One region of the Novilysobacter longmucuonensis genome, then DNA from elsewhere that is predicted to be linked to it. Evidence: predicted binding sites of a transcription regulator. Region 1 holds the regulator's gene; each other region holds the start of a gene.

Region 1 (5,934 bases):
CGAGCGGATGCCGGCGAGCGCCTGCTGCTGCGCCTCGTCCTGCCCGGGGGGCAGTTGCCGCAGCAAGGCGCCGCATTCGTCGATCAGGTCCAGCGTGCGCAGGCTCGCGCCTTCGGTCAGGGTGACCACGTGTTCCAGTCGGGCACAGGCATCGGGCAGCGAGCTCCCATGTGCGCTGCCGGTGCCGTCGCCGAGGGCTTGCTCGAGCTCGCGCGCGAGCCTCGCCAGGCCCTGCACGAACGGCTGGGTACGCCACTGGATGAGCTCGTCGACGTTGGTCCGCCAGCTGGCGTGGTCCTCGTGCTCCAGTGCCCACAGCGCCGCATGCAGGCGCTTGGTGATGAGCTGGCGGTCCTCTGGGCCGAGGGCGTCGCTCGGGCCGGGGCCGGAGCCCTGACTCACGCGGCCGTCTCCAGGCGCTCGAAGATCTTGCCGAGCTTGTCGCCGAGCGTGCCGGCGGTGAAGGGTTTGATTACGTAACCGTTCACCCCGGCCTGCGCGGCCTCGATGATCTGTTCGCGCTTGGCTTCGGCGGTGACCATCAGCACCGGGATCTTCGACAGCGCGGCATCGCCGCGGATCGCCTTGAGCAGGTCGATGCCCGGCATGCCGGGCATGTTCCAGTCGGTGATCACCAGATCGAACGGGCCCTTGTGCAGCTCGACCAGCGCGCTGTTGCCGTCGTCGGCCTCGGTGGTGTTGAAGAAACCTAGATCGTTGAGCAGGTTCTTGACGATGCGGCGCATCGTCGAGAAGTCGTCAACGATCAGGATGCGGATGTTCTTGTCCATAGGGGGCTCGCGTTTGTCTTCTCGGGTGCTATCGGCGGGTGGACGGAATTCTTGAAGGGCGCTGGTGCGGGGAAGAAAGGGCGTTGGCCCGCAAAGGACGCGAAAGACGCAAAAAGGAAAGTGAGAAGAAAGAGGAGTAAGGAGGTAAGGAAGAGCGAGCCGCTTCTCCTTACCTCCTCACCTCCTTGCTTTCTTTTGCGTGCTTTGCGGACCAACCGCTCTCGCCCTAATCATCGTTCTCGGCCTCGTCGCGCCACTCGCCCAGGCGCGCGCGCAGGCGCAGCATGGCCTGGCCGTGGATCTGGCAGACCCGCGACTCACTGATCGACAGCACCGCGCCGATCTCGCGCAGGTTGAGTTCCTGTTCGTAGTACAGCGACAGCACCAGTTGCTCGCGCTCGGGCAGGTCGCCGATCGCGCCGCCGAGCGCCTCGCGGAACTCGTCGTGCTCGAACGCGCGCGCCGGCGTGGCGGTGCCGCGGGCGGCCAGGCGCGGCTCGCCGTCGTGCTCCTCGGCGTGCGCATCGAAGCTGATGAGCTGGCCGCGCGCCGCGTCCTCGAGCATGCGATGGTATTCGGGCAGCGACACGCCCAGCGCGGTCGCGACCTCCTGCGTGGTTGCGGCGCGGCCGGCCTTCTGTTCGATTTCGCGGGTGGCGGCGACCACGTCGCGGTAGCGGCGGTGGACCGAGCGCGGCACCCAGTCGCCGCGGCGGATCTCGTCGATCATCGCGCCGCGGATGCGGATCGAGGCGTAGGTCTCGAACGCCGCACCTTGATCCGCCTGGAAGTTGCGGGCGGCGTCGATCAACCCGAGCATGCCGGCTTGGATCAGGTCGTCGACCTCCACGCTGGACGGCAGGCGCGCGGCGAGGTGATGGGCGATGCGCCGCACCAGTTCGCCGTGGCGCTCGACGATGTCGGCGGCGGCGCCAGGCTGGCTCGAGCGCTGGTTCGACCGATAGGCAGCGGCCGCGACGTTCATGCCGCCGCACTGCGCGATGGCGGGGTCACCATGCGCTCCATGAAGAACTCGACGTGGCCGCGCGGACCCTGCGGGCTCTGCCACTGGCCGGCGCGGCGCGCGATGTCGCGGAACGCCAGCGCCGATGGGCTCGAGGGGAACGCCTCGACCACCGCCTCCTGGCGCTGGATCGAGCGGCGCAGCCACTCATCGCGCGGGATCGCACCGAGGTAGTTGAGGGTGATGTCCAGGAAGCGCGAGGTGACGCGTTCGAGCTTGTCGAACAGCTGCCGGCCCTCGGCCGGGTGCTGCACCTGGTTGGCGAGTACCTGGATCCGGTTGACCCCGCGGTCGCGGCTGAGCACCTTGATCAGGGCGTAGGCATCGGTGACCGAGGCCGGTTCGTCGCAGACCACCACGATCACGTCCTGCGCGGCCTGGCAGAAGGTCAGCACGCCGTCGGCGATCCCCGCGGCGTTGTCCACCACCATCGTGTCGATCGGCAGTTCGAGTTGGCTGAAGGCGTGCACCAGGCCGATGTGCTGCTGCGGCACCAGTTCGGTCATGTGGCGCTTGCCCGAGGCGGCTGGCACCACCCAGAGCCCGCGCGGGCCCTCGAGCAGGGTGTCGTGCAGCTCGCAGCGGCCGGCGAACACGTCGGCCAGGGTGAAGCGCGGCGACAGACCGAGCATCACATCGACGTTGGCCAGGCCCAGGTCGGTGTCGAGCAGCAGCGTGCGCTGGCCGGCATTGACCAGCGCCATCGCCAGGTTGACCGAGACGCTGGTCTTGCCGACGCCGCCCTTGCCGCTGGCCACGGAGATGACCCGCACCGGTGCCGCGGCAGGCTGCGGACCCGTCGGGGCGGCGACTTCGACTTGCTTGATCGGCTCAGCTCGCGACGACATGACGATCCTCGTTGGCAAGGGGGTGGGCAGGGTGGGCATCGGGACAATCGGCAGCACGGCGCAATTTCTCCAGTTGCAGGACCAGGCGCGACGCATCGGCGGTGTCCAGGTCGGCCGGCACCTGCTGTCCGTCGGTGGTGTAGATCAGCTTGAGGTCGTGGCGGACTGCGACCGACAGGGCGGCGCCGAGGCGGCCGGTCTCGTCGAGCTTGGTCAGCACCACGCCCTCCGGCGCGGCGAGGCGATAGCGCCGCACCACCTCGCCCAGGTCGTAGGGGTTGGCGTTGGCCGGCAGCACCAGCAGGCTGCGCAGGCGCTGGTTGGCGCGCAGCCAAGTGATCTGGCTGAGCAGGGCGAGATCGCGCACCGCGTAACCGGCGGTATCGACCAGAACCAGCGGGTAGTCGGCCAGCTGCTCCAGCGCCCTGGGCAGGCCCTCGGGGCCGGACGCCTCGCACACGGTGATGCCGAGCGTGCGGCCGTGGGCCTGCAGTTGTTCGCGGGCGCCGGCGCGCTCGACGTCGGTGGTGACCAGAGCCACGTCGCGGGCGCGGTGGCGTTGCGCATAGCGGGCGGCGAGCTTGGCCAGCGTGGTGGTCTTGCCGGCGCCGGTCGGGCCGATCAGTGCGATCACGCCGCCCTCGTCGATCGGCTCGCTGCGCGAGACGGTCAGCATGCGGGCGAGCTCGGCCAGCATCGGCGCGCGGGTCTTGGCCGGGTCTAGCTGCGGGTCGAGCTTGGCCGCGATGGCCTGTGCGAGGTTCTCGTCGCAACCGTAGCCGAGCAGGGTGTCGTAGGCGGCGGCGCGCGCCGGCGAACCGCGCAGGCGCTCGACCGCGAACTGGCCCATCTCGCGCTCGATCAGCTGGCGCATGTTGGCCAGTTCGTCGCGCATCGCGGCGATGCCGGGATCGAGGTCGCGGCCGCCGACGCTGCGCAGGTGCCGGGTGTCATGCCCGGCATCGTGTTCAGCGTGGCGTTCGGGCGGTTCGGCCATCGGCTCCAGCTGCAGTTCGGGCTTCGGGGCGGCCGGCGATGGAAGCTTGGTCGCCGCTAGCGGGTTCGGTACCGCGTCGGCGTCGGTCTGCGCAGGCAGTGCCGGCGCTGTCTGCGCGGTGTCCGCGGCGACTGCAGTCGGCGTCACCGGCGCTGACGTTGGCGCCGGAGCCAGCGCCGCCATCATTTCGTCGAAGCGGGCGGTGGAGGGCGGCGGGCTTGCGGCTGGCGGGGGTGTGCTGGGCTGCGGCGCGGCCGGGGCGGAGGTCAGCTCGGCCAGGGTCGGGGTGCGGTCGGCGGCAGGCGCGGACGCGCTCGGCTCGCCGCCGAGGCGGAATACCGCACGGGCGCGGGTCGCCAAGGTCTCGCGCACCGGCGGTGGCGCGGCGGTGGGCTTGGTGGCGGCTGGCTTGGCAGGGGCCGGCTGGGCGGCGGCCTGCGCAGGTTCCGCGCTCGCCACCATCGCGGGGGGCGAGCTCGCTGGCATCGCGTCCAGCACCTTCGGCTTCAGCGGCTCCAGTCGCGGCGCGGCGGCGCGCAGTGCCTGCTGTACCAGGGCTTCGTCGTAGTCGGTGGCGGCGACGATCTCGATCCCGCCCTCGACCGGTCGGTTCGACAGGATCACCGCATCGGCGCCCTGCTCGTCGCGCACCATGCGCAGGCCGGTGCGCATGTCGGGGGCGGTGAAGCGTTTGATTCTCATGGGGTTGCTCCTTCGGAGCCGGGACCGGGGACCCGGGGCAGGGGACCCGGGAAAGCGGGGTGCGTCGACGCTGGGCGCGACGCAATCGACTGGCCTTGGTAAATCTGTTGCATCTCGCTTTTGCTCCTAAAGATTCTCCGGGTCCCCGGGCCCGGCTTTCACCCCACCGACCCCACCAGCCGCAGCCGCTTGTCCTCCGGTACCTCGCCGTAGGCCAGTACCGACAGGGCCGGTACGCTGTGGCGCACGAGGCGGGCGATCGTTGCGCGGATCCCGGCGGGGACCAGCAGCACCGCGGGTTCGCCGCGGCCTTCCTGGCGGGTGACGCACTCGCTGAGGTTCTGGTGCAGTCGCTCGGCCAATCCGGGCTCCATCGCGGCGCCTGAGCCGCTGACCGAGTCCTGCAATACCCGTTCCAGCGCCGGCGCCAGGGTGTAGACCGGCAGCTCGGCATTGAGGCCGTTGAGTTCCTGCACGATGAAGCGCCCCAGGGCGGTGCGCACCGCGGCGGTGAGCGTCGCCGGGTCCTGGGTGCTGGCGCCGTGTTCCAGCAGCGTCTCGACGATCTGGCGCATCTGCCGCACCGGCACGCGCTCGACCAGCAGCGACTGCAGCACCCGCACCACCACCGACAGCGGCAGCAGCTTGGGTGTCAAATCCTCGACGAGCTTGGGTGCGGATTTCCCGACACTGGCCAGCAGCTGCTGCACCTCCTCAAAGCCGAGCAACTCGGAGGCGCGCTCGTTGACCAGGTGCGACAGGTGGGTGGCGACCACGGTGGCCGCATCGACCACGGTGTAGCCGAGCGACTCGGCATGCGCGCGCTGGCTGGGCTGGATCCACACCGCGTCCAGCCCGAAAGCCGGGTCCTTGCCCGGCAGTCCGTCCAGCGGTCCGAACACGCGGCCGGGGTCGAGCGCGAGTTCGCGGTCCGGGTGCAGCTCGCCCGAGGCGATCGGCACCCCGTGCACCAGTACGCGGTACTGCCCCGGCGCCAGCTCGAGGTTGTCGCGCACGTGCACCGCGGGGATCAGGAAGCCCAGGTCCTGGGTCAGCTTGCGGCGCACGCCCTTGAGCCGCGCCAGCAGTTCGCCGCCCTGCGTCTTGTCGACCAGCGGGATCAGCCGGTATCCGACTTCCAGCCCGAGCGGTTCGACCGCGCGCACCTCGTCCCAACTCAGCTCGGCGCTGGGCGAGGGCGCGCTGCCGCTGGCCCCGGCGGCGGCCTCGGCGGTGGCCTCGTCGGCCGCGATCGCATTGCGTTTGTGCAGCCGCCAGGCGGCATAGCCGAGCACCGCGGCCAGCAGCAGGAACGGCAGGTTGGGCATGCCCGGGATCACCCCGATGATGCCCAGCATCAGCGCCGAGACGGTCAGCGCGCGGACTTGGCCGAACACCTGGCCCTGCACCGCCGCGCCCATTTCCTGCTCGCCGGTGGAGCGGGTGACCAGCATCGCCGTTGCGGTGGCGATCAGCAGCGCCGGCAGCTGCGCGACCAGGCCGTCGCCGATCGCCAGCAGGGTGTAGACCCGCGCCGACTCGCCGAAGTCCATGTCGTGCTGGAGCATCCCG
Region 2 (5,934 bases), on a different contig from region 1:
TCCCGTGCGGGCATGGAGTAGCGCGGGGATTTTTCGACTCGCCATCCATGGCTCGGTCGAAAAACGGCGCACATCCATGTGCGCCGCCCCTTCGGGGTCTGTGGAGTGACGAGGTGGCTAGGTTTACGCGGCAACGGCAAGGCAAAGGCAAAGGCAAGGCAAGGCAAGGCAAGGCAAGGGCAAAGGCAAGGGCAAGGGCACCGGAAGAGCAAGTGCAGAAGGGCGACCGCGGGGGCTCCAGCGCGGCGAGGGCCCTACGCGGGACCGGCAAAGCGCCCCGCGGCACATGACTTGCTTGTCCACGACGGAACAAGTGCCAAGGAGCGTCCGCGTGCCCCATCGATCACCACCCGCCTGGCTGGCGGCCTTGCTGCTGCTCGCGAGTGCGTCGTCGGCCGCAGGGACGGCCATCACCGAGCCCGACGCGATCCGCCAGGCCGCCCTCGCCGCGCTCGGCGCCGAAGGCACGGGCTCAGAGGCCACCGTCGACCCGGCGCTGCGGATGGCACGATGCGGCCAGCCGCTGCAGGCGGTGCCAACCAGCCCGCGCACGGTCGAGGTGCGCTGCGATGATGCGCCCGGCTGGCGGCTGTACGTGCCGGTGCGCCTGCGGCGCGAGGCCGATGTGGTAGTGCTCAAAACCCCGGCCCGCGCCGGTGTGCCGATCACTGCCGACCAGTTGGCGGTGCAGCGCCGCGACATGAGCGGCGAGGGGGCCGGCTTCAGCGATCCGGCCCAGCTGATCGGCCGGCTGCCGCGCTTGAGCCTGCCGCGCGGCGCGGCGCTGACCGAGGCCGACCTGGCTACCGGTGCGCTGCTGCGCCGTGGCGACCCGGTCGTGCTGGTCTCGCGTGCGGGCGGGGTCGAGGTGCGCGTGGCCGGTCGCGCGCTTGGCAAGGCCACTCCGGGCGGCACCGTCTCGGTGGAGAACATCGGCTCGCGCCGGGTGGTCCGCGGCCGGCTCATCGAGGAGGGTGTGGTCGAGGTCACCCGTTGAGCCGGCAGGCATGCGCCGTGGGCGGCGGCGCAGGACCGATTCGTGCGGTCGTTCACAAATCCACTAAAGTTCCGCCCGGCCCCGCCGTTAGCGTGGTCGACCGAGTAATCAGGAGCGTGCGATGACCAGCAAGATCGACGGCGGCGTGCCGCCACCGCGGCCAGCCGAGCTTGGCAATCCCGCCGCGGCCGCCCGGTCCGGCGAGGACCGCTCGCAGCCGGTGGCCGCCGCCACGCCGGCCGACAACATGCGCCTCACCGGCGAGGCCGCCGGCCTGCAGGCGCTGGAGCGCGAGCTCGGCGCCGCCCCGGCGGGGCTCGACCAGGCCCGCGTCGACGAGATCAAGGGTGCGATCGCCGACGGCAGTTACCGCGTCGACGCCCAGGAAATCGCCACGCGCATGCTGGCCTTCGAGAACGACCTGACCCGATGAACGCCGTGACGGACCAGGCTGCGGTCCCTCCGCTGGAGGCGCTCGAACGTGCCTTGCAGGAAGAACGCCGCGCCCTGCTCGAGCACGATGTCGACGCGCTGCTCAGCTCGACCCAGGCCAAGCTGGTCGCCTTGCGCGAGGTCGAGTCGCAACCGCTGGGCAATGAGGCCACCGCACGCGTCTCCGCCCTGAGCGAACTCAACCGCGCCAACAGCGTGCTGCTCGCGCGGCGCCGCCGCGAAGTCACCTGGGCCCTGCGTCACCTGGGCCGCGTCGACGCCACGGGCGTGTACGATGCCGGTGGACAAGCGGGCACCCGCCCGCAGGCGCGCTGTCTCGGAGTGGGATGAACGAACAACAGCCTGGTCACTCAGGCGATCGCCCGAACACGGCCTGGAGCGACGACCTGCTCTGGGCGCTGGCCGTGGCCGACACCGCGGCGTTGCTGCTCGATGGCGACGGCGCACTGACCCATGCCAACACCGCCGCGCAGGTGCTCGCCGCGCGCCTGCACCCGGATGACCCGACAGCCGAACCCGCTGCGCTGCTGGCGTGCGTGCCGGACCGCGCCTGGGACGCCGCCGGCGTCGACGGCCGCTGGATCGGCGAGGTCGCCACCGCGCAGCCCGGACTGGTGCTGGAGATCAAGGTCTTCAGCGGTCTCCAGGGCGGCACCCATCGTGGGCTGGTGGTGATGAGCGACGTCTCCGCGCGCGCCGCCCGCGAGCGAGAGCTGCAGCGCCGGCACGACGAACTGCAGCAGACCTACAGCCGCCTGGCCGGCGCCCAGGAGCAGCTGCTGCAGTCGGAGAAAATGGCCTCCATCGGCCAGCTCGCCGCCGGCGTCGCGCACGAGATCAACAACCCGATCGGCTACGTGCACTCCAACCTGGGCACGCTGCAGGAGTATGTCGGCGCATTGTTCGCGCTGCTCGATGGCTACGCCGCGGCGCTGCAGTCCGACGACCCTGCCGCGCAGCGCGCGGCGCTGCAGAACACGCGCAACCGGCTGGATATCGACTTCATCGCCCGCGACCTGCCGCAGTTGCTGTCCGAGTCGCGCGAGGGCATCGAGCGGGTCATCAAGATCGTGCAGGATCTCAAGGATTTCTCCCACGTCGGCCGAGGCGAGCCGATGCGCCCCTCGGACCTGCGCAAGGGGTTGGAATCGACGCTCAACATCGTCTGGAACGATCTCAAGTACAAGGTGCGCGTGGAGAAGCATTACGGCGAGTTGCCGCTGGTCGAGTGCCATCTGTCGGAGATCAACCAGGTGTTCATGAACCTGCTGATCAACGCCGGCCAGGCGATCGCCGAGCGCGGCTCGATCGTGCTGGCTACCGGCAGCGAGGACGGCGAGGCCTGGATCAGCATTGCCGACACCGGGTGCGGCATCCCCGACGAAACCCTTCAGCGCATCTTCGATCCGTTCTACACGACCAAGCCGGTCGGCCGCGGCACCGGCCTGGGCCTGGCGATCGCATACCGCATCGTCGCCAAGCACCACGGCCGCATCGAGGTCGCCAGCCAGCCCGGTGCCGGCAGCACGTTCCGAATAGTGCTGCCGCTGGTGCAGCCGCCGCCTCAGACCGAGGCGCCCGCGCCGTAGTGCCGAGCTTGCTCGGCAGCCTCCAGCACGCGTAGTGCCGAGTTCCCGATCCCGATCCTGATCGAAACCGAGTCGTTGCCGTTGCCGGTGATGTTGATGTTGATGTTCAACGCCAACCGATCCACGTCGTCACTCCACAGACCCGAAGGGCGGCGGGCATGGATGCCCGCCGTTTTTCGACCGAGCCACGGATGGCGAGTCGAAAAATCCCCGCGCCACTGCACGCCCGCACGGGAGGGGTGTCGGGGAGAGCCCTTTCTTTGGTTACTTTCTTTGGGCTTGTCAAAGAAAGCGACCCGCCTTCAGGCGGAAGCTCTTGATCTTGAAGTTGATCTTGAAGTTGATCTTGATCTGATCACGCCGCGCTCTTCGGCGCTGAGGTGCGCGTAGTGCTGGCCCATTGCAAGTTCTCTTTGCCAAGTGATGCACTTGAGCTTAGAGACCGCCAACCAAAGAAGGGCCCTTCCTCGACACTTCAAACACCTCGCCGTGCGGGCGACGCCGGGATTTTCCGACTCGGCATCCTGCCTCGGTCGGAAAACGGCGGCCATCCATGGCCGCCGCCCCTTCGGGGTCTGTGGGGTGGCGAGGTGGGTTGATTGGTGTTGCAACCGCAAAGGCAACAGCAACAGCAACAGCAAATCCTCCCCAACCCTCCTTTTTCAAAGGAGGGAGCTCAATGCAGGGGAGGAGCTCAACGCGGGGGAGGGAGCTCAATGCAGGCAAGCTGATGCGGCGCACGTTCCAACAGTGCGGACCGCTATGGCAGTTCCCCCCTTTGGAAAAGGGGGGCAGGGGGATTTGCTCTTGCCGGGAGATCAGCCGAACAGCGCGTCAGCGTCCAGCAGTACCGTGGGGGCGCCGCCGGTGCGGGCGACGCCGAGGATGGCACCGGGATCGCCGTTGGCCAGGGGCGGCTCGATGTGCTCGCGACCCAGCGTCACCACGTCCTCGACCGCGGTGACGAGCACCCCGATCAGCTCGTCGTCGCGTTCAACCACCACGATGCGTGAATTCTCGTCGGCGCTGACGAAACCCGAGTCGAGCCAGCGGCCCAGGTCGAACACCGGGACGATGCGGCCGCGCAGGTTCATCACCCCTAGCACCGAGGCGGCGGCGCCGCGCATGGCGAGGGTCGGCACAGTGCGGACCACCTCCTGGACGCGCATCAGTTCGAAGGCGTAGACGTCGACGCCGACGCGCATGCGTAGCCAGCGGCCGCTGTTGTGCACGGTCTGGATGCGCGTGGCGGGCGGTCCAGCGCCGACGGCCGCCGGTGGTGCGGCGCTCGGGCTGGTCGGCTCCGGTGCGACCGCCGGCGTGGGCACCGGTGTACGCCGGCTTTCGATGCGGAGGGCTTCTGCAATGGCCATTTCGGCCACCGCTGCTTCTGGATCGGCGAGCTGACCGGATTCGGCCGGCGCGCGGTCCGGGGGAGCGTGCGCGATCGACGCCGGTGCCGCCGCTGCCGCCGCGCTCGCCGCATCCGCTGCCCGCGCCGGCGGCTCGTGCTCGGCGGCCGAGGGCGACAGCAGATCGTCCAGGTAGGCGTCGATGACGTCGTCGCTCACGCGGCCTCCTTGCGCGCATTGACGCTCTCGGCCGTGTCCAGCAGCCACCTCAGGGCAGACCGGTAGGCGAGGGCGCCGCGGCCGGTCGGCGCTTCGGCGGCGGTCAGCACGGCCGGGTCGCGCAGCCGGGTGTCCATCGGCACCGCCTTGTGCCAGACGCGCCCGGCGTAGGTATCGTGCAGTTGCTCCAGGCTCTTGACCCCCGAGCGGGTGCGGCGATCGAACAGGGTTGGCAGGATGTGGCGTGGCAGCGGGCGCCGGCGCGAGCGTTCGATCATTTCCGCGGTGCGCAGCATGTCGGCCAGGCCGTGCAGCGCCAGCGGATCGGTCTGGGTCGGGATGACCAGGCGGTCGGCGGCGGCGAGCGCGTTGACCATCAGCAGCCCCAGCGTCGGCGGGCAGTCCAGCAGCACGTAGTCGAAATCCCCGCGCACGCGATGCAGGGCGCGGCCGAGCGCCAGCCCGAGCCCGGGTTGGGTGGCGCCGCGCCGCTCCAGCGTCGCCAGTGCCGGTTGCGCGGCCACCATCAGCAGCCCGGGGATCGCGGTGCCGCGCGCGAGCGTGCGCAGGTCGGGGTCGTGGCCGGAGAACAGGTCGTGGGTGCCGGCCGGCGGCGGCGCGCTCGGCACCTCGAACGCACGCGTCAGGGAGGCGTGCGGGTCGAGGTCGAGCAGCAGCACGCGCTCGCCGCTCTCGGCCAGGTTGCGCGACAGGCACAGCGAGGTGGTCGTCTTGCCGACGCCGCCTTTCTGGTTGGCGATCGCCCAGATCAACATCAGCCGGCATCCTCTTCGGTGGTGCGCACGGCGGTGGCGATGACCGGCAGCACGGGTTGGGGCGGGCGCGTCGCGGCGGCGCCGGTCGAGTCGTTGTCGGCGGCCGGCGCGAGCGGAGCAGGCAGGGTGGCTCCGGCATGGCGCTGCGCGGTGTCCGCGTCCGCGCCGGTCTCGTGATCGGCCAGCATTGGGGGCAGCTCGTCGATGATCGCGTCCGGCCCCTGCGGGCTGGCCAGGATCACCAGCAGCACCCGGCGGTTGCTGTTGCGGCCCTCGACACTGCCGTTGTCGGCGATCGGCTGGTGCGAGCCGAACCCGACCACGGCGAGCCGATCGGGTTCGATGTCGGCATCGATCATCACGTGCACCACGCTGGCCGCACGCGCGGCCGACAGCTCCCAGTTCGACGGGAACTGCGCGGTCTTGATCGGCATGTTGTCGGTGTAGCCCTCTACCCGGACGGAGTTGGGCTCGCCACGCAGGACCGCCGCGAGCCGGCGCACGGTGCTGGTGGCAAAGGCGTTGGGCACCGCCACGCCGCTGGCGAA
Region 3 (5,934 bases), on a different contig from region 1:
CGGTGAATGTAGCGACCACGGTGGCCGGCAGCAGCAGCGATTGCGGCAGCCAGTCGGACGGCTGGATGCGGAATCCGCCGGCGGTGCCCGGTGCGACCTCATCGTCCGATCGCAGGCAGGCACCGAGCGCGGACCACTGCAGCGGACGCAGCGGATCCTCGTGTTCGTGGCGCTTGCTGAGCCCGGCGACCAGCGCCGTCAGCAGGTCGACCTTGGCCTCGATGCGGCTGAGCGCGAGGTCGGCGGCGGTGCGCTCGTCGCTGTCCTCGACGCGGCTGTCCTCGATCACCGCCAGCGCGCGCAGCAGGCTTTCGGCCCGCAGGCAGGCATCGCGCGCGGCGTTGGCGCCGAGTTCGCCCGGCACGAACGCGGCCGGGCGGGTCTCCTCGCAGGCCAGCGAGTCACCGAAGATCTCAGCGCGCGCGCTGTCGGCGTTCATCCACCACCGGCGCCGAGGTAGGCCTGCGCGCCGCGGTGGTCGCGACCGAGTTGCTGCAGCTGGTGGGCGGCATCGTCGCGGGCGGTCTTGAGCTCTTCGAGGAAGGCCCGCTGGGCGTGCAGCAACGCCAGCAGCGGCTCGGTGCGGGCGCTGCTGCCTTCGGCGGCGATCGCGTCGCGCAGCTCGGTCTCGTGCGTGGAGATCAGGCTGGCGGCAGCCTCCCAGTCGCCGGCGTCCAGCGCGCTGCGTACTTGGCGGACGGGCAGGGTCGGGATCATGCGGTGGCTCCGGCAGTGGCGGGCGCGGTGCCGGGGGCGATGGCGCGCCAGGCAGTTTCGATGTCGCCGAGCAGGCCGTCGACCTCGTGCAGCGGCGCGCTGTCGTTGGCAGCGTTGGCGTCTAGCAAGCGGCGTTGGGCGTAGTCGTACAGCGCCTGCAGACCGTCGGCGATCTCGCCGCCGGCTTCCAGGTCCAGGGCGCCGTTGAGGCCCCCGATAATCGTGCTGGCGTCGGAAATCGCCTGTGCCTTGCGCGGCAGGTCGCCGCGTTCCAGGCAGGCGATGGCCAGGCGCGCGCGTTCACGCGCACCCGAGAGCATCAGTGCGATCAGCCGGTGCGGGTCGGCATCGAGCACGGCGCTGGATACACCGGTCTGGCGGTACTGGTTGGCGAAGTTGCGGGCGCGGTGCATGTCGGGCCTCAAAGCAGGTTGAGCTGCTGTGCGAGAAAACTGCTGGTGCTCTGGAGCTGCGCGACCAGAACGTCCAGGGCGGTGAACTGGGCGCGGTAGCGCGCTTCGACCTGCTCCATGCGGCGATCGAGCGCGGCGCGCTGGTCGGTGATCGACTCGGTGCGCGAATCGTGACTGTCGCTGCGACTGTCGAACACGCCGTTGTCGTCGAGCAGCCGTGCCAGCGTCGTCCCGATGCCGACGGCCATGCCGGTCTTGCTGCCGAACAGCCGCTCGGCCGCTGCCGGATCCTCGGCGAGCGCGGCATCGAACGCGGCGTCGTCCATGGTGAGCTTGCCCTCCACGTCGATGGTGATCCCCATCGTCTTGAGGTCGCCGACCGAGTTGCTGACCTGCTCGCGCAGGTCGCGGCTGGTGGTGCGCACCAGCGAATCGCCATTGAGCGCCGCGGCGACCTGGCTGCTTGTGTCGTAGCTGGTGGTGCTGGCGATCGCGCCCAGCCCGCCGTTGTAGGCCTTGACGAAAGCCTTGGCGGCGCTGCGCAGCACCGACGGATCGCTGGCGACGGTGAGGTCCTTGATCGTGCCGGGCGCAGCCTCGGTCAAGGTCAGCGTGACGCCTTCGAGCATGTCGGTGATGGTGTTGCTGGCGCTGGTTCGCTCGAACCCGTCGACCTTGACCTGTGCGTCGGCCGCGGCCGAGAGCACGGTCATCGTGGTGGCGTTGGGCGGGTTGTAGGTCAGCGCCGACAGGCCGCCGTCGCCGCCGCTGGCGGTGATCGTCAGCGCGTTGGCCGCGCCGGTTGCGGTGGCGCCCAGCACCAGGTGCGCGCCGTCATCGGCGTTGACGATGCTCGCGGTCACGCCCTTGCCGGCGGCGGCGGCGTTGATCGCATCGCGGATGCCGGCCAGGGTGTTGTTGGTCTCGTCGATGACCACATCGAGCGTGGTCTCGCCACTGGTCAGGGTGAGCGTGCCGGTGCCGACCACGGTCTGGCTGTCGGTGTAGGCGGTGGAGGACAGCTTGTCCGCAGTCGCCAGCGCCAGCACCTCGACCTGGTAGGTCCCCAGCGCGGCGCCGGCGGTGGCGCTGGCGCCGAAGCCGGCATCCGCGCCGACGCTGGTCTTGCGTGCATTTGCGGCGTCGCCCGAGGACAGTTTCTCCACCGCGCTGCGCAATGCGTCGAATGCGCTGCGCAGGGTGCCGATCGCGGAGATCTCCGCGTTGAGGCGGCGCTCGCTGCGGTCGATCCGACCGGCGGCCGGGGCGCGCTCGGCGGCGACCAGTTGCTGGACGATGGAGGCGACGTCGAGGCCGCTGCCGATACCGCCGGCGCTGATGCTCATCGTGTGGTCCGCCTGTCGTCGTATCCCGTGCGGGCCGTGCGGTGGCGATCGAGCTGCGCTGTGCTGTCAGTCGGGTCGGTCACGGTGGGCTCGGCGGGAATGGAGTAGGGGGTGGTGCGGTAGTGCGGTGACTGGTGCTGCGGGTATGTGCTGGTTGTCCTTTGAAGCAAGGCGCGGCCGGGCCGCGCTTGCCGTGTCGCAAGGTGCGGCCGGAGCCGCACCTTGCATCTTTAATGCCGCTGCCTTTAACGCAGCAGGCTGAGCACGTTCTGCGGTGCCTGGTTGGCCTGGGCCAGCATCGCGGTACCGGCCTGCTGCAGGATCTGGTTGCGGGTCAGCTGCGCGGTCTCGGCGGCGAAGTCGGCGTCCTGGATGCGGCTGCGGGCGGCCGAGAGGTTCTCCGAGTTCGAGCCGAGGTTGGCCACCACCGAGGTGAAGCGGTTCTGCACCGCGCCCATGTCGGCGCGGGCGGTGTTGATCGCGCTCAGTGCCCCGTCCATCGCCAGCATCGCGGCATCGGCGCCTTCGGCGGTGGAGATGTCCAGGCTGTCGAAGCCGGTCTGTGCGGTGCCGGCAACCACGGTCTCGGTAGCGGCCGTGGTGGCGAACGTCAGGCCGGTCGCGGATTCGGTGGCAGCCTCGTTGGCCGTCGCGCCGGCGATGACGATGCCGTCCTCGCTGGTCGAGGTCAGCGTAATCACGCCGGTGGTGGCATTGGCCGCTGCAGACACGCCGGTGTCACCGGTCACGCCATTGATTGCGGCTGCGACCGCAGCGCCTTGCGCCGCTGCGTCCACGCCACCGGTGACCGCACCGACGTCGACGCCGTTGATGGTCAGGTCGCCTGCGGCCAGATTGGAATTCGCCGTCGGGGCAACGCCGGTAACGGAGGCAGCGAAGGTGCTTGTGTCGACCGAAGTCCAGGTGCCCAGCGCAACCGAGGAGGCATCGACAATGCCTGCGACGTTGATCGTCTCGCCCTGATTGGCGCCGACCTGGAAGGTCTGGTTCTCGAACGAGCCGTCGAGCAGCTTGACGCCGTTGAACGCAGTCTGGCCGGCGACGCGGTTGATCTCGGCCTTGAGCTGCTGGGCTTCCTTGTTCAGGGCCTCGCGGTCGGTGGCGGAGTTGGTGGCGTTGCGCGACTGCACGGCCAGCTCACGGATGCGCTGCAGGTTGTTACCGATCTCGCCCATCGCGCCTTCGGCGGTCTGCGACAGCGAGATGCCGTCGTTGGCGTTGCGCGCGGCCTGGTCCATGCCGCGGATCTGGGTGGTGAAGCGCTCGGAGATGGCCAGGCCGGCGGCGTCGTCCTTGGCGCTGTTGATGCGCAGGCCCGAGGACAGGCGCTGCAGGCTGGTCGCCAGGTCGCCACCGGTCGTGGACAGGTTGCGCTGCGCGTTGAGCGACATGATGTTGGAGTTGATGACTTGCATGGATGCGGTCTCCTGGAAGTTGGTATCCGGCGGCGACGAGAGCCTGGGCCGGCGTTCGCAGGGTGTTGGCCGGGATGGCCCTCGCCGCTGCTGTGAGGGATAACGGCAGCCACTTGTCAAGCTTTAATTCTTATTTGCGGGGGTGGTCTTCCTGCGGCGTTGCCCGTTGTCCGCCTGGACTTCCTTCGGTTGTAGGAGCGCCCCATGGGCGCGATGCTCTTGGTGCCGACGAAGCAGAAGCATCGCGCCCATGGGGCGCTCCTACACGATCTCCGGCTGGTTAGCCCAGTCGGTCGAACAGCGACAGGCTCTGCACGCGCACGATCGTGCGCTGCGCGGCCTCCAGCGCGGTGGCGTGCAGGGCAAGTTGAGTGGCGGCCTTCGCGTAATCGACGTCGCGCAGTTGCGAGAGCGTGGCCGACAGCGACACCTCGTCGGCGCCGCGGGTATCGCTGGCCGAGTCCAGCGAGGCCAGCCGCGCGCCGGTCCCGGCGCGCAGCGACAGCATGTGGTCCTGCGCGGTGCCCAGGTCGGCGATCGAGCCGCTGATGGCGTTGTCGCGGCGGGCGCGCTCGGCCGCGGTCGCGGCGGGCGCCTCCAGCGCGTCGGCCAGGGCCTTGACGCTGGCGAACACATCACGGGTCGGGGCGCGTTCGACGGTGAAGGCGTCGCCGGCCGCGGGCGCGCCGGTCAGGGTGATCCGGGCGCCGCCGGCGTCGATCGACTCGCCGCTCTGCCAGGTGCCGGTGGCAAGCTCGGTGCCGCCGGCGTCTAGCACCCGGTAGCTGTCGGCGGCGGTGAACTCCACCCGCAGGGTGGCGCCGTTCCAGGCGGTTTGATCGGTGATCGCGGTCGACTGCAGCACGCCGCTGCCGGTGTTGCCGGTGGCGGCGCTGCCGAAGACCTGGCCGTCGCCGGTGCGCACCCGCATGAACACGTCGCTGCCGGCGTCGGTGTCTGCCACGGCCAGCCCGGCGGCGACATCGACCAGGTTCTGGCCATCGTCGCCGGCGTAGGTCACGCCGCCGTCGCTGTTGGAGAATGGCGTTACGCCGTCGCGCGAGCCGGCGAACAATTGCCAGCCGTTGCCGTCGTCGCGATTGGCGATCGCCACCAGCCCGCCGTGCAGCTCGCGCAGTTCGGCGGCGAGCAGGGCGCGGTCGGTCGGCGACAGGGCGGCGTTGTTGGCCTGGATCGCCAGCTCGCGCGCACGCCGCAGGCTGTCGCCGGCGTCCTCCAGCGCACCTTCCTGCAGGCGCAGGCGGTGCTCGAGCAGGCCGCTGTTGCGGTCGTACTGTTCCAGCGCGGCGACCGCGTGGTCCAGCCGCTGCGCATTGGCGGCGGCGGCGGGGTCGTCGGCGGCGCGGTTGATGCGCGTGCCGCTGATCATCTCCTGCTGGGTGCGGGCGAGTTCCTGCTGGCGTTGCAACAACCCGTTCAGGCCCTGCGCGTGCAGGCCGGCGGTGGAGATTCTGAGGTTCATGGCTGCACTCCCGGCGCAAGCCGTAGGCTGGATTCGAGCGCACGGGCGGTCAATACGCGCACCGTTATTCCCGCCGTCATTCCCGCGGACGCGGGAACCCAGTGGCTTCGCTCGCCGTGGCAAGCGAGGCGGTCCGGATTTCGCGTACAAGTCGCTGGGTTCCCGCGTTCGCGGGAATGACGAGCCAAGGCGCGGAAACGATGGGCAATAGAAGCAAGGCCGAAGTCATTCATCGCCGCACCGCCCCGAGCAGAGTCTGGAACATGGTGTCGGCGGTGCTGATGATCTGCGCGGCGGCCTGGTAGGCCTGCTGGTAGCGCAGCAGGTTGGCGGCCTCCTCGTCGAGGTTCACGCCGGACACCGATTCGCGTTCGGCGATCACCTGCTGGTGAATCGCGCCCTGCGCGTCGAGGGTGAGGTCGGCGTGGCGCGCTTCGCTGCCGATCCGGCCGGTGAGGTTGGCCAGTCCCGCGGTGAGGCCGACGGTGCCGCCCGACAGTACGCCGCGTTCGTCCAGCGCGGCCAGCTCGCGCATGTTG
Region 4 (5,934 bases), on a different contig from region 1:
ACAGCGGCGAGCTTGATCAGACCGAGGTTGCTGGCAACCCCTTTGAGCGCATGGGCCTGCTCCCGCGCTCGTTCCCAGTCATTGCGCTCCCCGGCCTGGGCCAGCGTCTCGATGCAGGCCTCGGCATCACGCAAGCACTGGGCGGTGAACTCCCTTTCAAACGCCCCACCGATTCCCAAAGCGCACAATTCGTCCAGCACACTTCCGTCGAACACGCCGTCGCTGAGGAGCAGAACATCACGGGCCGTCGCCATCGGCGCTTCCACGTTGCCCATCAGCCCATTGGCAGCGATGTCACCAATCGTGTCGAGCAGCCGCGCGGCCGATACCGGCTTTGGCAGAAACGCCCGCGCACCGGCCTTCTCGCAGGCCAGGATCGACGCGGGGGTGACATCGGCGCTGAAAACGATGACCGGCGTCCGCCTACCGCCGCCGGCTTCCATGATCCGCAACTGGCGGAGCATGTCGAGCCCGCTCACGCTGGGCATGTGCAAGTCTGCCACGACCGCGTCGTAGTCGGTGGTCGCCAGTAGCTCCAGGACGCTCTCGCCACCGTCTACGCAGGTGACTCGGTGGCCGGCCTTCTGCAGCAACCGCTGGATCACCATGCGGTTGGCCGCGTGATCGTCGGCCACCAGGATCGACAGGCTGCGAACGCGGGCGCGGTGACGCAGGAACGGGTTTGAAAATGCGATGACATTTTCCCGACCCTGACCGTCCTCCGCCTCGATATCCAGCACATCGGCGGCGGGTGTAGCAACGCTCGCCGGGGTCTCCAACGGCTTGGCCGCGATGCGGTCGAATGGCAACTCGACCCAGAACCGGCTGCCATGCTGTTCCGTGCTCTCGAAGCCGATGCTGCCGCCCATCGCCTCGGTCAGGCCCTTGGCGATCGTGGTGCCCAGCCCTGTACCGCCATAGCGCCGGGCCAGGCTGACATCGGCCTGCTCGAACGCCTCGAACAAACGGCTTCTCAACGCCTCCGGAACGCCGATGCCGGTGTCGGTGAAGGTGAAACGCAGCCGCACAGCCGCGCTGGATTCGCCAACGACCTCCACCTCCAGCCGCACCGACCCCTGGTCGGTGAACTTGACTGCATTTCCGGCCAGATTGATCAGCACCTGGCGAAGATGTACGAGATCACCACGCAGGTTCTGCGGCACGTCCTGCGCAACCGCGGATTCGTAACGCAACTGCTTGGCCCGCGCCTGCGGCTGAAGGATCAGATTCACGCCCTCGACCAGCTCGCGCGGCGAGAACTCCACCGGGTGCAGCTTGAGCTTGCCGGCCTCGATCGCGGAGATGTCCAGGACGTCCTCGACCAGCGCGAGGAGACTGCGGGTGGAAGCCTGGATGGTATTGACGCAGTCGCGCTGTTCCGAATCCAGGCGCGTGGTGGCCAACAGCTCGGACATGCCGGCCAGGCCGTTGAGCGGAGTGCGGAACTCGTGGCTCATGTTGGCCAAGAAGTGGCTTTTGGCCAGGTTGGCGCGCCGTGACTCTTCCACGGCATGGGTCAACGCGTTGAGCAGCGAGTCGAAATAGAGCGGTACCGCGGCCAGACCGATCAGGAGGCCCCATGCCAGGTGCGGGTTGGCCTGCCAATAAGGCGTGATCAGGATTGCCACCAGAAACGAAAGCGTCGCCAGGGCCGTGGCGGCGCGCAGGTAGCCGCTGCCGTACCGCATGCCGTTGCCGATGGTGACCCACAGGTAGACGGCATACAGCGGTGAGGCGGGTCCTCCTTCGATGCAGAGGATCGCGCCCATCGCGGCGTAATCGGTCAACATGCCAATCCAGCGACGCACGTGCGATACGCCTGGACGCAACAGGATCGCTGCGAAAAGGCACAGCGACACCAGCAACTCACCGAGCAGGATCAGGCCGGTGACCGGCAGCGCGCCCGCCACCCCCTGGTCGAAATAGCGCCAGCCCATGTAAATCGAGAACAGGCCGGTGATGGCGAGGCGGATGAAGTTCTGCGCATGCTCGCTATCTGGGCGATGCGACAGTCGTGCTTCCAGCCACGAACGCAGAGTGCTCATCGGCTTACTCCAGCCCAGGACGGACCGATCCAGCGGAATAGCGCGCGCAGATGTCCTCCAGACGTGCACGGCTGCGCACCAGGGCATCGACGCAGCGCGGGTCGAACAGGCGTCCGCGCTGGGCGTAGAGGTAATCCAGGGTCGCCTCCAGGTCCCACGCAGGCTTGTAGGGCCGCGGCGAGATCAGCGCGTCGAACACATCCGCCACCGCCACGATCCGCGCTTCCAGCGGGATGTCCTCGCCGGCCAGGCCATCGGGATAACCGCTGCCGTCGTAGCGCTCGTGGTGGCGCAACGCGATGAGCGCCCCCGCCTGCACGAAGCGGTTCTGGCTGCCATCGAGCAGCTCGTGCCCGATCCGCGGATGCCGTCGCATGATCGCGGTCTCCTCGGCCGTCAGCGGGCCCGGCTTCATCAGCACTGCGTCGGGGATCGCGATCTTGCCGATATCGTGCAGCGGGGCGGCCAGCTCGATCATCCGCACCTCGTCCTCGAACAGGCCCAGATGCTCGGCGATCAGGCCCGCCACGCGCGTCATGCGCTCCAGGTACACGCTGGTGCCGGTGTCGCGATATTCAATCGCGCGGGCCAGCCGCGAGAGCGTCTCGCGCTCGCGCTCCTCGACCTCGTGCATGCTCGACAGCAGGCGCTGCTCGAGCGACAGCGCCCGCTGCTTGACGCTTTCGGATTGCTGGCGCAGCTGCAGCAGGTTGCGGCACCTCGCCCGCAACTCGCGGGGGCGCACCGGCTTGACCAGGAAATCGATCACGCCGGCATCGAGTGCGGCCTGGCGTACCGGTTCGTCACCGACCACGGTCACCAGGATGATCGGGATGTCGCGATGCAGCGGCCGGCGGCGGAACCGGCGCGCGAACTCGAGCCCATCGATCCCCGGCATCCGGTAATCGAGCAGCAGCAGGTCGGGCTGGTGGGATTCGCACCAGGCCAGGCCGGTTTCGGACTCGCCGAAATCGTGCACCGCCAGTTCCGGCCCGATGTCCTCGATGATGTGGCGCAGCATCGTGCGCGCTGAAGTCTGGTCATCGACGATGACTACGTTCATGCCAGCACCTGCTGTTTACGCCACCGCCGTGGTGGCAACGAATTCGAGCATACCCCGCGGGCGCTGTTCTGACAGCCACCATTTTCGATAGCGGCCAGGGCGGCCAATCCTTTGGCATGAAATGTGTCCCTCGTCTCAGGGATGCGCCTCGGGACGCATGTAAGGGAACAACAACACGTCACGGATCGAGGCCGAGTCGGTCATCAGCATCACCAACCGGTCGATGCCGATCCCCAGCCCGCCGGTCGGCGCCAGGCCGACCTCGAGCGCACGGATGTAGTCGGCATCGAAGTGCATCGCCTCGTCGTCGCCGCCCTCCTTCGCATCGACCTGGGCCTGAAAGCGCGCGGCCTGGTCCTCGGGGTCGTTGAGCTCGGAGAAGCCGTTCGCCAGCTCCTTGCCGCCGATGAACAGCTCGAAACGGTCGGTCAGCTCCGGGTCGCGATCGCACGCGCGCGCCAGCGGACTGACCTCGACCGGATGGTCCGTGATGAATGTCGGCTGGATCAGCGTGTCCTCGACAGTCTTTTCGAAAATCTCCAGCAGTAGCTTGCCCCAGCCGTAGCCCTTCCTGACCGGGATGCCCAGTCGCTCGCAATGGCCGCGCATCGCCTCAAGGTCGCGCAGTTGCGCGCGCTGGATCTCCGGATTGTGTTCCAGCACCGCATCGGTCATCGACCAGCGCCGGAACGCGGGGCCAAGATCGATCCGCTGACCCTCCCACTCCAGCGAGGTGGTACCGAGCACCGACTGGGCGATGTCGCGGATCACCCCTTCGGTCAGGTCCATGATCTCGGTGTACGTGGCGTAGGCCTCGTACAACTCGAGCATGGTGAATTCGGGGTTGTGCCGGGTCGACACGCCCTCGTTGCGGAAGTTGCGGTTGATCTCGTAAACCCGCTCAAGTCCGCCCACGACCAGGCGCTTGAGGTACAGCTCCGGCGCGACGCGCAGGTACAACTCCAGGTCGAGCGCGTTGTGGTGGGTCACGAAGGGCTTGGCCGCGGCGCCGCCAGGGATGTAATGCATCATCGGCGTCTCGACTTCGAGGAAGCGCCGACTGTCGAGCCATTCGCGCATCGCCCGGATGATCCTGCTGCGCTTGACGAATACCTCGCGCGCCTCGGACGAGACGATCAGGTCGACGTAGCGCTGGCGATAGCGCTGCTCCACATCGGCCAGCCCATGGAACTTGTCCGGCAACGGGCGCAACGATTTGGTCAGCAGGCGCAAGGCCTCGACCCTGACCGACAACTCGCCGGTGCGGGTGCGCGTGAGCACGCCCTCGGCGCCGACGATGTCGCCGACATCCCAGCCCTTGAACGCCTCGTAGGTATCGTCCAGCGCATTAGCCTGGAGGAACAGCTGCAGCCGACCGGACTCGTCCTGCACCTGCACGAAGCTGGCCTTGCCCATCACCCGCTTCAGCAGGATGCGGCCGGCGACGGCGACGCGGTGCGACCGCGCGTCCAGCGCCTCGGCCGTCCACTGCTCGGCGTCGGCATATTCGGCCTGCAGATCGCCGGCGAAATCGCCGCGGCGGAAGTCGTTCGGGTAGGCGATGCCCTGCCCGCGCAGCGCGGTGAGTTTGGCGCGACGCTCGGCGATCAGCTTGTTTTCGTCGTGGGGCGTCGGAATCGGGGTGTCGGTCATGGTCGTGTCGATGGCGTGGACGTATGTAGGAGCGGCTTCAGCCGCGATCGGGAACCGGAGCGGGCGACCGATCATCCGATCGCGGCTGAAGCCGCTCCTACAGGAAACCACATGGCGGCTGGCTTGGGGCTTTTGTAGGAGCGGCTATCTGGAACCGGCGCGGGCGATCGTCGATCCGATCGCGGCTGAAGCCGCTCCCACGGAGGAGGGAATTACGTTGCGTCGCTGCGTTTCGAGCCGACTTCGAGGCCGGCTTTCAGACTCGCCTCGACGAACTCGTCAAGATCGCCATCGAGCACCTTCTGCGTATCGCTGCGTTCGACGCCGGTGCGCAGGTCCTTGATCCGGCTCTGGTCGAGCACGTAGTTGCGGATCTGGCTGCCCCAACCGATGTCGGATTTGGTCGCCTCCAGCGCGTCGCGCTCGGCGTTGCGCTTCTGGATCTCGAGCTCGTACAGCTTGGCGGCCAGCATCTTCATCGCGGTGTCGCGGTTGGCGTGCTGGCTGCGTCCGTTCTGGCAGGCCACCACTATGTTGGTGGGCACGTGGGTGATGCGCACGGCCGATTCGGTCTTGTTGACGTGCTGGCCGCCGGCACCGGAGGAGCGGTACACGTCGGTCCTGAGGTCGGCGGGATTGATCTCGATGTCGATCTTGTCGTCCACTTCCGGCGACACGAACACCGAGGTGAAACTGGTATGGCGGCGGTTGTCGGAGTCGAACGGCGACTTGCGCACCAGCCTGTGCACGCCGGTCTCGGTCTTGAGCCAGCCGTAGGCGAAATCGCCCTCGACCCGGAAGGTCGCCGACTTGATGCCCGCCACGTCGCCGCCGCTGGCTTCCATCAGCTCGGCCTTCCAGCCGCGCGACTCGGCCCAGCGCAGGTACATGCGCAGCAGCATCTCGGCCCAGTCCTGCGCCTCGGTGCCGCCGGCGCCGGCCTGGATGTCGACGAATGCCGAAGCGGCATCCATCTTGCCGGAGAACATGCGCTGGAATTCGAGCTCCTCGACGTCCGCGGCGAGGCTGTCGACGTCCTCGACCACGGACTGCGCGGTCGACTCGTCGTCCTCCATCTCCGCCAGTTCGAGCAGCTCCAGCGCGCCGGCCAGCCCGTCGGTCAGTCGGCGGCTGCCCAGTACGACCTTCTCCAGGGAGGCGCGCTCGCGGCCG

Evidence for each region. Region 1 encodes FliA, which starts transcription of late flagellar genes. Its sites were predicted from a motif close to TAAAGTTTNNCNNNCNNNGGCCGATAA; they were not measured.
Region 2: the regulator FliA is predicted to act here: its motif matches at 1,062-1,088, upstream of flgM (flagellar biosynthesis anti-sigma factor FlgM).
Region 3: the regulator FliA is predicted to act here: its motif matches at 4,012-4,038, upstream of ACJQWM_RS11895 (flagellin).
Region 4: the regulator FliA is predicted to act here: its motif matches at 3,196-3,222, upstream of ACJQWM_RS07990 (HD domain-containing phosphohydrolase).

Annotation. Positions count from the first base shown of each region.
Region 1 is NZ_JBJMAW010000025.1:8,573-14,506, reverse strand. Features, by position in the region: gene ACJQWM_RS14025 (protein phosphatase CheZ) at 1-402, opposite strand, end outside; gene cheY (chemotaxis response regulator CheY) at 399-791, opposite strand; gene ACJQWM_RS14015 (RNA polymerase sigma factor FliA) at 1,018-1,776, opposite strand; gene ACJQWM_RS14010 (MinD/ParA family protein) at 1,773-2,663, opposite strand; gene flhF (flagellar biosynthesis GTPase FlhF) at 2,647-4,362, opposite strand; gene flhA (flagellar biosynthesis protein FlhA) at 4,521-5,934, opposite strand, start outside.
Region 2 is NZ_JBJMAW010000014.1:2,747-8,680, reverse strand. Features, by position in the region: gene flgA (flagellar basal body P-ring formation chaperone FlgA) at 332-997, shown strand; gene flgM (flagellar biosynthesis anti-sigma factor FlgM) at 1,119-1,430, shown strand; gene ACJQWM_RS11815 (flagellar protein FlgN) at 1,427-1,780, shown strand; gene ACJQWM_RS11810 (sensor histidine kinase) at 1,777-3,039, shown strand; gene ACJQWM_RS11805 (hypothetical protein) at 3,015-3,164, opposite strand; gene ACJQWM_RS11800 (chemotaxis protein CheW) at 3,858-4,610, opposite strand; gene ACJQWM_RS11795 (ParA family protein) at 4,607-5,386, opposite strand; gene motD (flagellar motor protein MotD) at 5,386-5,934, opposite strand, start outside.
Region 3 is NZ_JBJMAW010000014.1:19,820-25,753, reverse strand. Features, by position in the region: gene ACJQWM_RS11915 (PilZ domain-containing protein) at 1-439, opposite strand, end outside; gene ACJQWM_RS11910 (hypothetical protein) at 436-717, opposite strand; gene fliS (flagellar export chaperone FliS) at 714-1,130, opposite strand; gene fliD (flagellar filament capping protein FliD) at 1,139-2,476, opposite strand; gene ACJQWM_RS11895 (flagellin) at 2,722-3,912, opposite strand; gene flgL (flagellar hook-associated protein FlgL) at 4,193-5,395, opposite strand; gene flgK (flagellar hook-associated protein FlgK) at 5,625-5,934, opposite strand, start outside.
Region 4 is NZ_JBJMAW010000006.1:73,365-79,298, forward strand. Features, by position in the region: gene ACJQWM_RS07985 (ATP-binding protein) at 1-2,045, opposite strand, end outside; gene ACJQWM_RS07990 (HD domain-containing phosphohydrolase) at 2,050-3,108, opposite strand; gene lysS (lysine--tRNA ligase) at 3,244-4,761, opposite strand; one part of gene prfB (peptide chain release factor 2) at 4,974-5,934, opposite strand, start outside.